DNA from 3 places in the Pseudoalteromonas sp. C12FD-1 genome. Region 3 is predicted to be linked to each of the others. Evidence: predicted binding sites of a transcription regulator. Region 3 holds the regulator's gene; each other region holds the start of a gene.
The links. The regulator FliA, encoded in region 3, starts transcription of late flagellar genes. The targets are predictions, from matches to a motif close to CTAAAGNTNNNNNNNNNNNNGCCGATA.
Positions count from the first base shown of each region.

Region 1: pomA (flagellar motor protein PomA) is a predicted target of FliA. The motif match lies at 1,634-1,660, and genes of this name have one in related genera.
Region 2: WDB87_RS09350 (VC2046/SO_2500 family protein) is a predicted target of FliA. The motif match lies at 1,234-1,260, and genes of this name have one in related genera.

Region 1 is NZ_JBBEVD010000072.1:5,907-9,186, forward strand. Features, by position in the region: gene WDB87_RS14390 (flagellar motor protein MotB) at 1-811, opposite strand, end outside; gene pomA (flagellar motor protein PomA) at 814-1,581, opposite strand; gene WDB87_RS14400 (exodeoxyribonuclease VII small subunit) at 1,897-2,139, shown strand; gene ispA ((2E,6E)-farnesyl diphosphate synthase) at 2,142-3,029, shown strand; gene dxs (1-deoxy-D-xylulose-5-phosphate synthase) at 3,132-3,280, shown strand, end outside.
Region 2 is NZ_JBBEVD010000063.1:183,241-186,520, reverse strand. Features, by position in the region: gene WDB87_RS09365 (MHYT domain-containing protein) at 1-89, opposite strand, end outside; gene WDB87_RS09360 (M48 family metallopeptidase) at 399-1,049, shown strand; tRNA gene WDB87_RS09355 (tRNA-Tyr) at 1,098-1,182, opposite strand; gene WDB87_RS09350 (VC2046/SO_2500 family protein) at 1,295-1,822, shown strand; gene WDB87_RS09345 (DUF6172 family protein) at 2,012-2,314, shown strand; gene WDB87_RS09340 (YchJ family protein) at 2,608-3,087, opposite strand; gene WDB87_RS09335 (SulA-like leucine-rich domain-containing protein) at 3,130-3,280, opposite strand, start outside.
Region 3 is NZ_JBBEVD010000069.1:63,511-66,790, reverse strand. Features, by position in the region: gene WDB87_RS10315 (protein phosphatase CheZ) at 1-632, opposite strand, end outside; gene cheY (chemotaxis response regulator CheY) at 648-1,031, opposite strand; gene WDB87_RS10305 (RNA polymerase sigma factor FliA) at 1,073-1,783, opposite strand; gene WDB87_RS10300 (MinD/ParA family ATP-binding protein) at 1,810-2,670, opposite strand; gene flhF (flagellar biosynthesis protein FlhF) at 2,663-3,280, opposite strand, start outside.

The DNA of each region.
Region 1 (3,280 bases), on a different contig from region 3:
GTGTATCAGCGCGCCCTACTACCATCATGCGGTTTTTATCAAACCCTTGAACAGTTTGTAATTCACTTGCTACTGCTACCGCGCGTTTTGACGATAAGTCCCAATTATTAATATATAACTCGTTTGAAACCTGAAAATCATCAGTATGCCCCGAAACCGTAATTTCACCAGGTACATCTTTTAATAATTTACCAATATCTTGAATTATGGGCTTAAACTTAGGCTGTAAAAATGCACTCCCTGAGGGAAATGAGCCATTTTCACGGATACGAATAATAATTTGCTGACCGAGGGATTCAAGCTCAATTGCCCCGTCTATAATTTGTTTTTCGAGCTGTTGCGCTATTTTTTTCACTAGCTCATTTGTTTGTTCTTGATCGGCCGCTGAAGTTGCTTGCTCTGAAGATTGCTGCTGCGATGTACTACGTGACTCTCCACCACGCTTATCGCCACGTTGTTCTTGTCTACCACCAGCGGAGCTTTCATCACCCGCTTGAAACTCAAGCATTTGCTGGGTCATTTCAACGGTTTGCTGTTGAATGGTTTCTATCGGGGTAGGCTCAGGCTTGCCTGGAGTAAATTCCATAGCAATAACTGAGGTCCCTTTTGGAATGTCTTTTACTTCTATTTTGTTTTGAACACCAAAAGCAAACTTCATCGAGCCTGCTATTTGCTTAAATTTAAGTACATCCATTTCTGAAAACGCGAGCAAAAGTACAAAAAAACACATTAAAAGCGACATTAAGTCGGCAAATGTTCCCATCCAAGCGGGCAGACCTGGTGGTGGGCATTTGCACTCTTGATCAGACATGGTTACTCCTCGGTATCTACTTTGCGCTTAGACTCAGCAAGGTAGTTTTTCAATATACCTTCAATTACTTTCGGGTTTTGGCCATCTTGAATACCTAAAATAGCATCCAATATTAGACGCTGATTCATGGCCTCTTCATCTTTACGAAGCTCCAGTTTTACCTGAATAGGAATAGCCACTACATTTGCTAAAAATGCACCATATAAAGTCGTTAACAATGCCACCGCCATTGCAGGGCCGATGGCTTTAGGGTCATCCATGTTAGATAACATAGCAACTAAGCCTATTAACGTTCCTATCATACCCATTGCAGGGGCTATATCGGCAAGTGACTTAAATAAACCGGCGCCCAGTTCGTGACGAGTTGTAGTTAAAGAAATGTCTTTTTGAAGCGTGGCACGAACTACATCAGCATCGTGGCCATCAACGAGCATATCTACCCCTTTTCGCATAAAAGGGTTTGGTATTTCGGCTTCTTCAAGGGCTAAAAAACCGCCTTTACGAGCAGAGTCAGCAAGTTCAACTGCTTTTTCGATAAGCTCTTCTGGCGATTCGATTTTAAACATAAATGCTTTACCAACAACCTTACCTATGCCCAAAAACTGCGACAAGGTAAAGTTTGATAACACAATAAATAGTGAGCCACCAAATACAATTACACTAGAAGGCGCATCGGCAAACATACCCATTTCGCCGCTACTACTCATAAACATGGACATGACAATTAAACCAATTGCGCCAAGGATCCCAATTATGGTTGCTAAATCCACATTTCCTCCAAAGTATTATACTTTGTTATTCAAACTTTTATTATTAACTGCTTATCGGCAAGATACTGAAATACTTAAGCCATTTTTGAAAAAAGTGTAAAACACTGTGTTTGGCCTAATTTTAGATCAAGATACCCTGCTCGCCTAGCGACTGATTAATTTTATTGTACACAGTGAGCGTTAATACGCATCTTATACATGGTAAAAATACGATTTAAACTGATATAACTCAAAAAACAACGATCATCCTTTGACCTAGTTTAGCATTCCCCCTAAAATTGGCTCCTAAATTTATCATGCTGGCTGAAATTAAACATGGCGACTAAAAAACCTGAAAACCTAAGTTTTGAACAAGCACTCGAAGAACTCTCAACCATTGTTGGTGAAATGGAACAAGGTGACTTATCGCTTGAACAGTCGTTAAAGCAATTTGAGCGTGGTATAGCCTTAGCTAACGCCTCAACAGGTAAGTTACAACAAGCAGAACAAAAAGTGTCTATTTTGATGGGTAATGACGAAAAAGCAGCGCTTACTTCCTTTAACAACGATATGGAATAACCGTGAGCATACAAGAAAAAATAGAATGTGCTCAACAAGATGTCGTAAAGACCCTGCAACAGTACTTTGATCAACCCCTTGATACCGCACACGCAGTAAAAGAAGCCACGCAGTACGGCTTATTTAACGGTGGCAAGCGTTTACGCCCCTTTTTAGTCTACGCAAGTGGTGAAATGCTCGGAGCTAATAAGCAAGATTTAGATATTCTGGCTGCTGCTATTGAGTGTATTCACAGCTACTCGTTGGTGCACGATGATTTACCCGCTATGGATGATGACGACCTTCGTCGTGGACGCCCAACTTGCCATATAGAGTTTGGCGATGCGCATGCAATTTTAGCGGGCGATGCACTACAAACATTAGCCTTTGAGCTAATCTCGGCTCACAAATTTACCTGCAGCGCGGCAACCCAAGTAAAAATGATCAGCGAACTGGCTAAAGCATCAGGGCTTGAAGGTATGGTAGGCGGACAAGGGTTAGATATTGCAGCCACTGATAAAATGATTACAGTACAACAGCTTGAGCGAATTCATAGGTTAAAAACAGGTGCCTTAATCAACTGTGCCATTACATTAGGTGCATTATGTAGCGAAAAAGCAGACAAACAAACCTTAGAAAACTTAAGTGTTTTTGGGTATGCTATAGGGCTGGCATTTCAAGTGCACGACGACATTTTAGATGTTGAAGGTGACACATTTACTCTAGGTAAGCCACAAGGTTCTGATTTAGCGGCGAATAAAGCAACTTATCCGGCCTTATTAGGTATGCAAGGTGCCAAACAAATGGCGCAAAATTTAATAGAGCAAGCGCATCAAGCATTAAACAAAATAGATGCTGATACCTCTGTTCTAGCGGCGCTGGCAAACTACCTGATTAAGCGTGACCATTGAGTGTTACATATACGTATTGCCATTTAGCACTGACATTATTACTCAGCAGCGGTAACAACTAATAAGTTAGCACCGCTGTTAGCGAAGGATAAAATAAATACCATGACACTTGATAGTAGCAAGTATCCATTACTTAACTTGGTTGACGAACCAGCCCACTTACGCGATTTAGCGCAAGACAAACTCCCTGCGTTTAGCAACGAGTTACGAGACTATTTACTCAACTCTGTTTCGCAAAGTAGCGGCCATTT
Region 2 (3,280 bases), on a different contig from region 3:
ATAACCGATAAGCTAACCAGTATAGGGTTGTATGCACCATTTATAATGAGGCTCGGATCTTGGTCGGTTATAAAAAATGCGGAGAGCATAATGACTCTAATTAGTATCTTTATTGAACTAGTTTAATAGATTTATTATATAAATAAACTGTTAATCTAATTATTTATACTATAAATCTGTGAAGTTACCTTTTCTTTTTAAAATATTAACATATGCAGCACGCTTCATTAATAAGGCGTTATTTTGAGTTAATGAATACAATAAAAAATACTGAGCCCATTTATTTATCTGTAAATAACTGCATTGATTAAATAAGGCTTTATAATAGGCTTTTATTTATATTTAGAGCATACACCTTGTTTGAGTATCAGTTAAAGCGCAGCACTAGGCGTAAAACAGTGGCAATAAAAGTAAGCAAAAAACTAGTTACTGTTTATGCACCTACACACGTCCCAAAACTACAAATAGAACAATGGCTGTTTAGTAAAAAAGAGTGGGTAACTGCGCAATTACATAAACAACTTAACGCTATTGATAATCAACAACACCCGTTTAAAAACCAGCAAATAATGGTTTTTGCTAAGCCATATACTATTACTTTTGCTAAAGGGGCACGCTCGCATGTTCAGCAATCCGATAGCGTATTTACTATTTACACTTCTAATCGAGTAACCAAACAGCTTGATAAACGCAAGCAGCTACTTTGCCTTGCTCTTGAAGAAACGCTAACAAACTACATTGAAATGCGCTTGGCTTATTATTGCCAACAGATGTCAGAAGCATTACCGACTAAATTGACGATTGGAAATTATAAACGTAAGTGGGGAAGTTGTAATTCTCGACGAGAGCTAACCTTTAGCCTTAACCTTGTTGGGGCACCTCAGCATATAATTGATTATGTTATTGTGCACGAATTGGCTCATTTAAAGCATTTAAACCACAGCAACGCTTTTTGGAAGCGCGTAGCTAAATTTTATCCCGATTATAAATCTGCATCCGCATGGCTTAAAAACCACGGAGCAACATTGCAGTGGGTATTTGATAATTAGTCTGAAAATGATTTAGATAGAAGCGAAGAAGATATAGAAAATAAGAAGTGGTGGAGGGAGCTGGATTCGAACCAGCGAAGGCTGAGCCGTCAGATTTACAGTCTGATCCCTTTGGCCGCTCGGGAACCCCTCCAATGCAACGGCGCTGATAATAGCAAACTGCGTATTTAAGTAAAGAAAAAAGCTAAAGAAATTTGAAATAAAGCCGATAAATATCTACCAGTTATCATTATCGGCTAAAGACTATGCAAATCGATGATTTGTTAATCACAGAGAGTCAACTAAAGACCAGGCTAAATAAAAGTGTGCATGAAAATCGCAGAGGCGAATTTTCACTTTTATTAGCGATGCTATCGCACGATGCGCTGGATTTTAGTCAATTTCACTTACCAAAAAGTGAAACGCATAGTGCTTATGTAGACGAAGAACAGTTAAGGGAGCGCTTTGGTGCTGGGCCAAAGCAATTATTAGCCCCCGAAAAATTTGATATGAGCATAGGGCAAGAGCACGCGTCTGTGATTGTTCAACAAGGCGAACAAGCAGGTATGATAGCAATAAAATTAAGTCACAGCTTAAACCCTGAGCCACTAGCGATTAGAGATGACAAGTTACATATCCCTTTTACGGTAATCGAGAATTGTGAACCATCAGTACGCAGGCGCTTAAATGACACGCACACCGCGCTTGCAAGTCCACAAATGGACGCCGCCGCATTTTATGACGATTTAACTAATGAGGCTATACATAAACCATTGCTTGTTGCTAACGCATAAAATAATTTAACACTCGTGCGTTTTAAAAGCTTAAAACACCTTATATTTAATAATCGGTTATGCAATAAAATAGAACAATTCCTTTTTTGTTTAAAAAAAGCATCCACAAATTAAATGCAATTGCTATAATGGCTGCAAATGGTATGACTTGAGTGCCATTATCATTAAATCAAGGTAATTAGGAACGTAATGAAGAAAACATTCACGCTAAATCACGAGAAAATCAAATACCCTCGTATGGTTGATGCTGCAAAGCATGAAGTGAAAAAATATTTGAAAAGAGAGCGCAATAAAACGCTACCTGTTGAAGCTGATTACTGGGCATTTGACTGTAAGTTTGGCACAAGTGCCGATGATGCAGAAGTTGTTCACGTAGCTGAAATTAACAACAAGATCAGCGAAATCGAAAAGCAGGCGCTTACTTCATTCTATGTTGAGATTTTAGCTAGACCTGCGCAGCGTGAATCGTACGATTTAGATGATGATGAATAAACCAATAGCAATATTGTAGAAAATGGACCTAAATGGTCCATTTTTTGTTTATGGCAGTTATTAATATATTTAGTGGTATAAAGTAGCGCTTATAGCATTTAGCAATAATGCTTAATCATTTTGAGAGGCTACATGTGGGCTATCAGCGTTAAAAAATTCACATTTATAATAACTTAAGAGCAATTTTTTGCCTAGCTATCAACACGTTTTTCCATCCTCAAAATAGGTCACTTCACTAAGCGGATTAATGGTATTAAATAAGACGCTATTTTTTTCTAAGTGTTTAGCTTACTTTATACACTGTGACACTTTTTATATTTTTTACCGCTTGCGCATGGACAGGGATCGTTTCTGGCAACTTTTATATCGGCGACCGGATTAATAATACCCTCTAAATATCGCCATTCACCGTCTTCTTTTATAAAGTCTGATTTCTCATCTAGCTCACAATATAAGTTTTGGTAAAAATAATATGCGTTAAAGGCAACATAACCTCGCTCATCACTTTGCTGCGTATCGCGCACAACTAATTTTACAAAGCGGCAGCTATTGGCAAAGTCAGCAATTTCATTTACTGGGTTTTGTGCTTGTTTTTCTTTGGCGTAAGTTTTAAATACATAAGATGCATTTTTTAATGCATAAGCACTAAAGCGCGAACGCATTAGTTGCTCAGGTGTTTCTGGGGTTTTTATATCAAGATGATAAGGTTGGCAACAGTCGCCATAATTAAGCTGACTGTTGCATAAGCAAGCGCTGGTACTGGTTACACTCATAAAATACTAATTAACATAGATTAAAAATGTATTTTACCAAGCTTATTGAGTAAGTGATATTGCTGTAGTGCTGGCTTTTTTAGTAAAGCAAAATAGCTTAGCGCTTCTTTTGTTTAAATTAAGCGATAAGTTAACAAGTTGCTGCTCACTTACTATATCGGTCCACGTAATAATGGCTGCAAAATTACCATTA
Region 3 (3,280 bases):
TGTTCTTTACTTTCAACATTGCTGTCATCTTGAGCAGCAAATGCTGTTAAAAGGTGGATTAAACTTTCTTCAACTTCTCTGACTAACTCAATTACTCGGCGGATAACCTGGCCGGTCAAATCTTGAAAATCTTGCGCCATGAGTACATTGGTCATTAAAGTTTGCAACTCATCGGTTTTATGATGAGAGCTATTCATAAACTTGTCGATGCTGTGGCATAAAGTTTTAAATTCGCCAAGCTCTATTTCACGGTTCATAAGCCTATCCCAAGTAGGCTTAATCTGTGCAATTTCATCTGCTAGCTGCTGTGCAATAGGGAGGCTTGCTTCTACCGCATCCATTGTCTTATTAGCAGCATTTTCTGTCATTTCCATGACATAGTTTAAGCGCTTTTTCGCATCAGGAATTGCATCGGTGGTTAAATCGGTTAAGCGCGTATCAAGTTCAAAGCTTTTGAGAGCTTCGTGTAATTGGCGCGTTAACTTACCTACTTCAGCAAAAAGCTGCGATTGCTCTTGAGAGGCAGTATCTAAAATTAATTGATCAGCTTTATCTTGCTCACCATTTTCTAAATAAACGACGAGCTGACGAGCTTGTTCTAAAGTAATTTGAGGCGCAGCTGGTGCTGACATAAGCCTCTCCTCTCATTAACCTAAGCGTTCAAACACTTTTTCTAATTTAGTTTTCAAAGTACCTGCAGTAAATGGCTTAACAATGTAACCATTAACACCTGCTTGCGCTGCCGCTATTATTTGTTCTTTTTTAGCTTCTGCCGTCACCATTAAAACCGGAATATGTTTTAATTTTTCGTCAGCTCTAATGGCTCTTAGCAAGTCAATACCCTGCATACCTGGCATGTTCCAATCGGTTACAACAAAGTCAAAAACCTGATTTTGCAACATAGGTAATGCTGTAGAACCATCGTCAGCTTCTTGAACATTCGTGAACCCTAGGTCACGCAACAGATTTTTTATAATACGTCTCATTGTAGAGAAATCATCAACAACAAGAATTTTCATGTTTTTATCCAAAACATCCTCCGGTGAGGTCTTAACCTATAATTTACTTACTACTAGTTTATCCAGTCATTGATTTTTGCTTTGAGCTTAATCATCGCCTGACCATGTATCTGACTTACACGCGATTCACTTACATCGAGTATATGCCCAATTTCTTTTAAATTCATTTCATCGTTGTAATACAAAGAAAGCACCATTGCATCTCGCTCTGGTAAAGACTTTATTGCCTCTAACAATGAATTATTAAACCGTTCATTTTTAACATTATTAAATGGTTTGTCTAGCGCTAAATCTTGGCCTGCAGGGCTAATAACATCTTCATCTACCCCAAGGTCTTCAATGCCTAGTACTTTACTGGAATTAACATCATTTAAAATATGATGGTATTCTTCTAGCGAAATATCAAGTTTTTCAGCTACTTCAGTATCTTTTGGTTCTCTATTTAAACTATTTTCTAATTCTGTAATGGTTTCTGCGACTAATCGGCTTTTACGGTGTACCGAACGGGGTGCCCAATCTCCTCTACGCATTTCATCAAGCATAGCGCCGCGAATACGAATACCAGCAAACGTTTCAAAGCTTGCCCCTTTACTAGCATCAAAGTTTTTTGAGGCCTCAATAAGGCCAATCATTCCTGATTGGATTAAGTCATCAAGCTGAACGCTAGGAGGAAGACGAGCTATTAAGTGACACGCCACTTTTTTGACAAGCGACGCGTGCTTTTCAACAATCACATTTAAATTTTGTGTTGATTGATATCCCATAGCTCTTTTCACCGATGTTGTCATAATCAGCCGTTTACTAGCTTCTCAATGAAAAACTCTAAATGTCCTGAAGGTTGATTAGGTATAGGCCATTTTACTGCTTTTGTCGCTAATGTTTTAAACGCGACTGCTGCTGGTGAATTAGGGAAAAGATCGACAATGACTTTTTGTTTACGCGTAGATTTACGCATATTTTCATCATATGGAATAGTCGCAACAAGCTCCATAGACACATCTAAAAAACGGTCTGTTACTTTAGACAGCTTTGCAAAAAGCTCTTGGCCCTCGCGCATACTGCGCACCATGTTTGCAACAATTTTAAATTTATAAACGCCGTGTTCGCGGCTAAGTACTTTAATAAGCGCGTAGGCATCAGTAATTGAGGTCGGCTCGTCACACACCACCACCATGACATCTTGCGCTGCACGAGAAAAACTCAGCACCATGTCAGAAATACCAGCGGCGGTATCCACAATTAAAATATCAAATTCGGTATTAAGCTCACTAAAGGCACGAATTAATCCAGCATGCTCAGAAGGTGTTAGTTCCACCATGCTTTGCGAGCCTGATGTAGCAGGCACGATTTTAATACCGCCTGGGCCTTCAACTAAAATCTCGTCAAGTTCGCACTCGCCTGAAAGGACATGAGACAAGTTTTTTTCAACACGTAGTCCTAGCATTACATCACAATTAGCTAGGCCTAAATCGGCATCTAATACTAATACACGGTTACCCTGCTGCCCTAAAGCAATAGCAGTATTTAAAGAGACATTGGTTTTACCCACTCCGCCTTTACCGCCGGTGACAGCGATAACTTTTACGCCGTTGTTATTGTTTTGACTCATTTTGCGCAGGCCGCTTGCTTGATCTAATACTGTGTTAATCATACATCCCTACTGTGCTTGGCGCCACTGCTTGGTGCCTTGAATGTTGTGCTTTTGCTCTTTTTAAATACAATTGCTCAGCTTTTTTTACTAGTTTTTCAGCATTTGCAACGCGAATATCTTCTGGTACACGCTGACCATTAGTAAGATACCCTATTGGAAGACGATTTTGAATCGCTATACTAATAATCTCACCTAAACTTAATGATTCATCTAACTTAGTGAAAATACAACCGCTTAGCTGAACCTTTTTAAAATGTCTTACGGTTTCTTGCAAAACATTTATTTGTGCTGTGGCACTTAATACTAAATAACTACGTATATCTACTCGTTGGTTGCGCATTAACGTATTTAATTGCTCGGTAAGGCGAAGATCACGCTGGCTCATACCCGCTGTATCAATTAATACTAGACGCTTATTGCGTAAATGATATAAAACTTCAGCTAATTCATTGGCATCTTTTACTTGTTTAACACCACAACCAATAATACGGCCATATGTAGCAAGCTGCTCATAAGCACCTATTCTGTATGTATCAGTCGTTATTAGGGCGACTTTATCGGCGCCATATTTTTGTGCCCCTAATGCTGCAAGTTTAGCAACTGTGGTTGT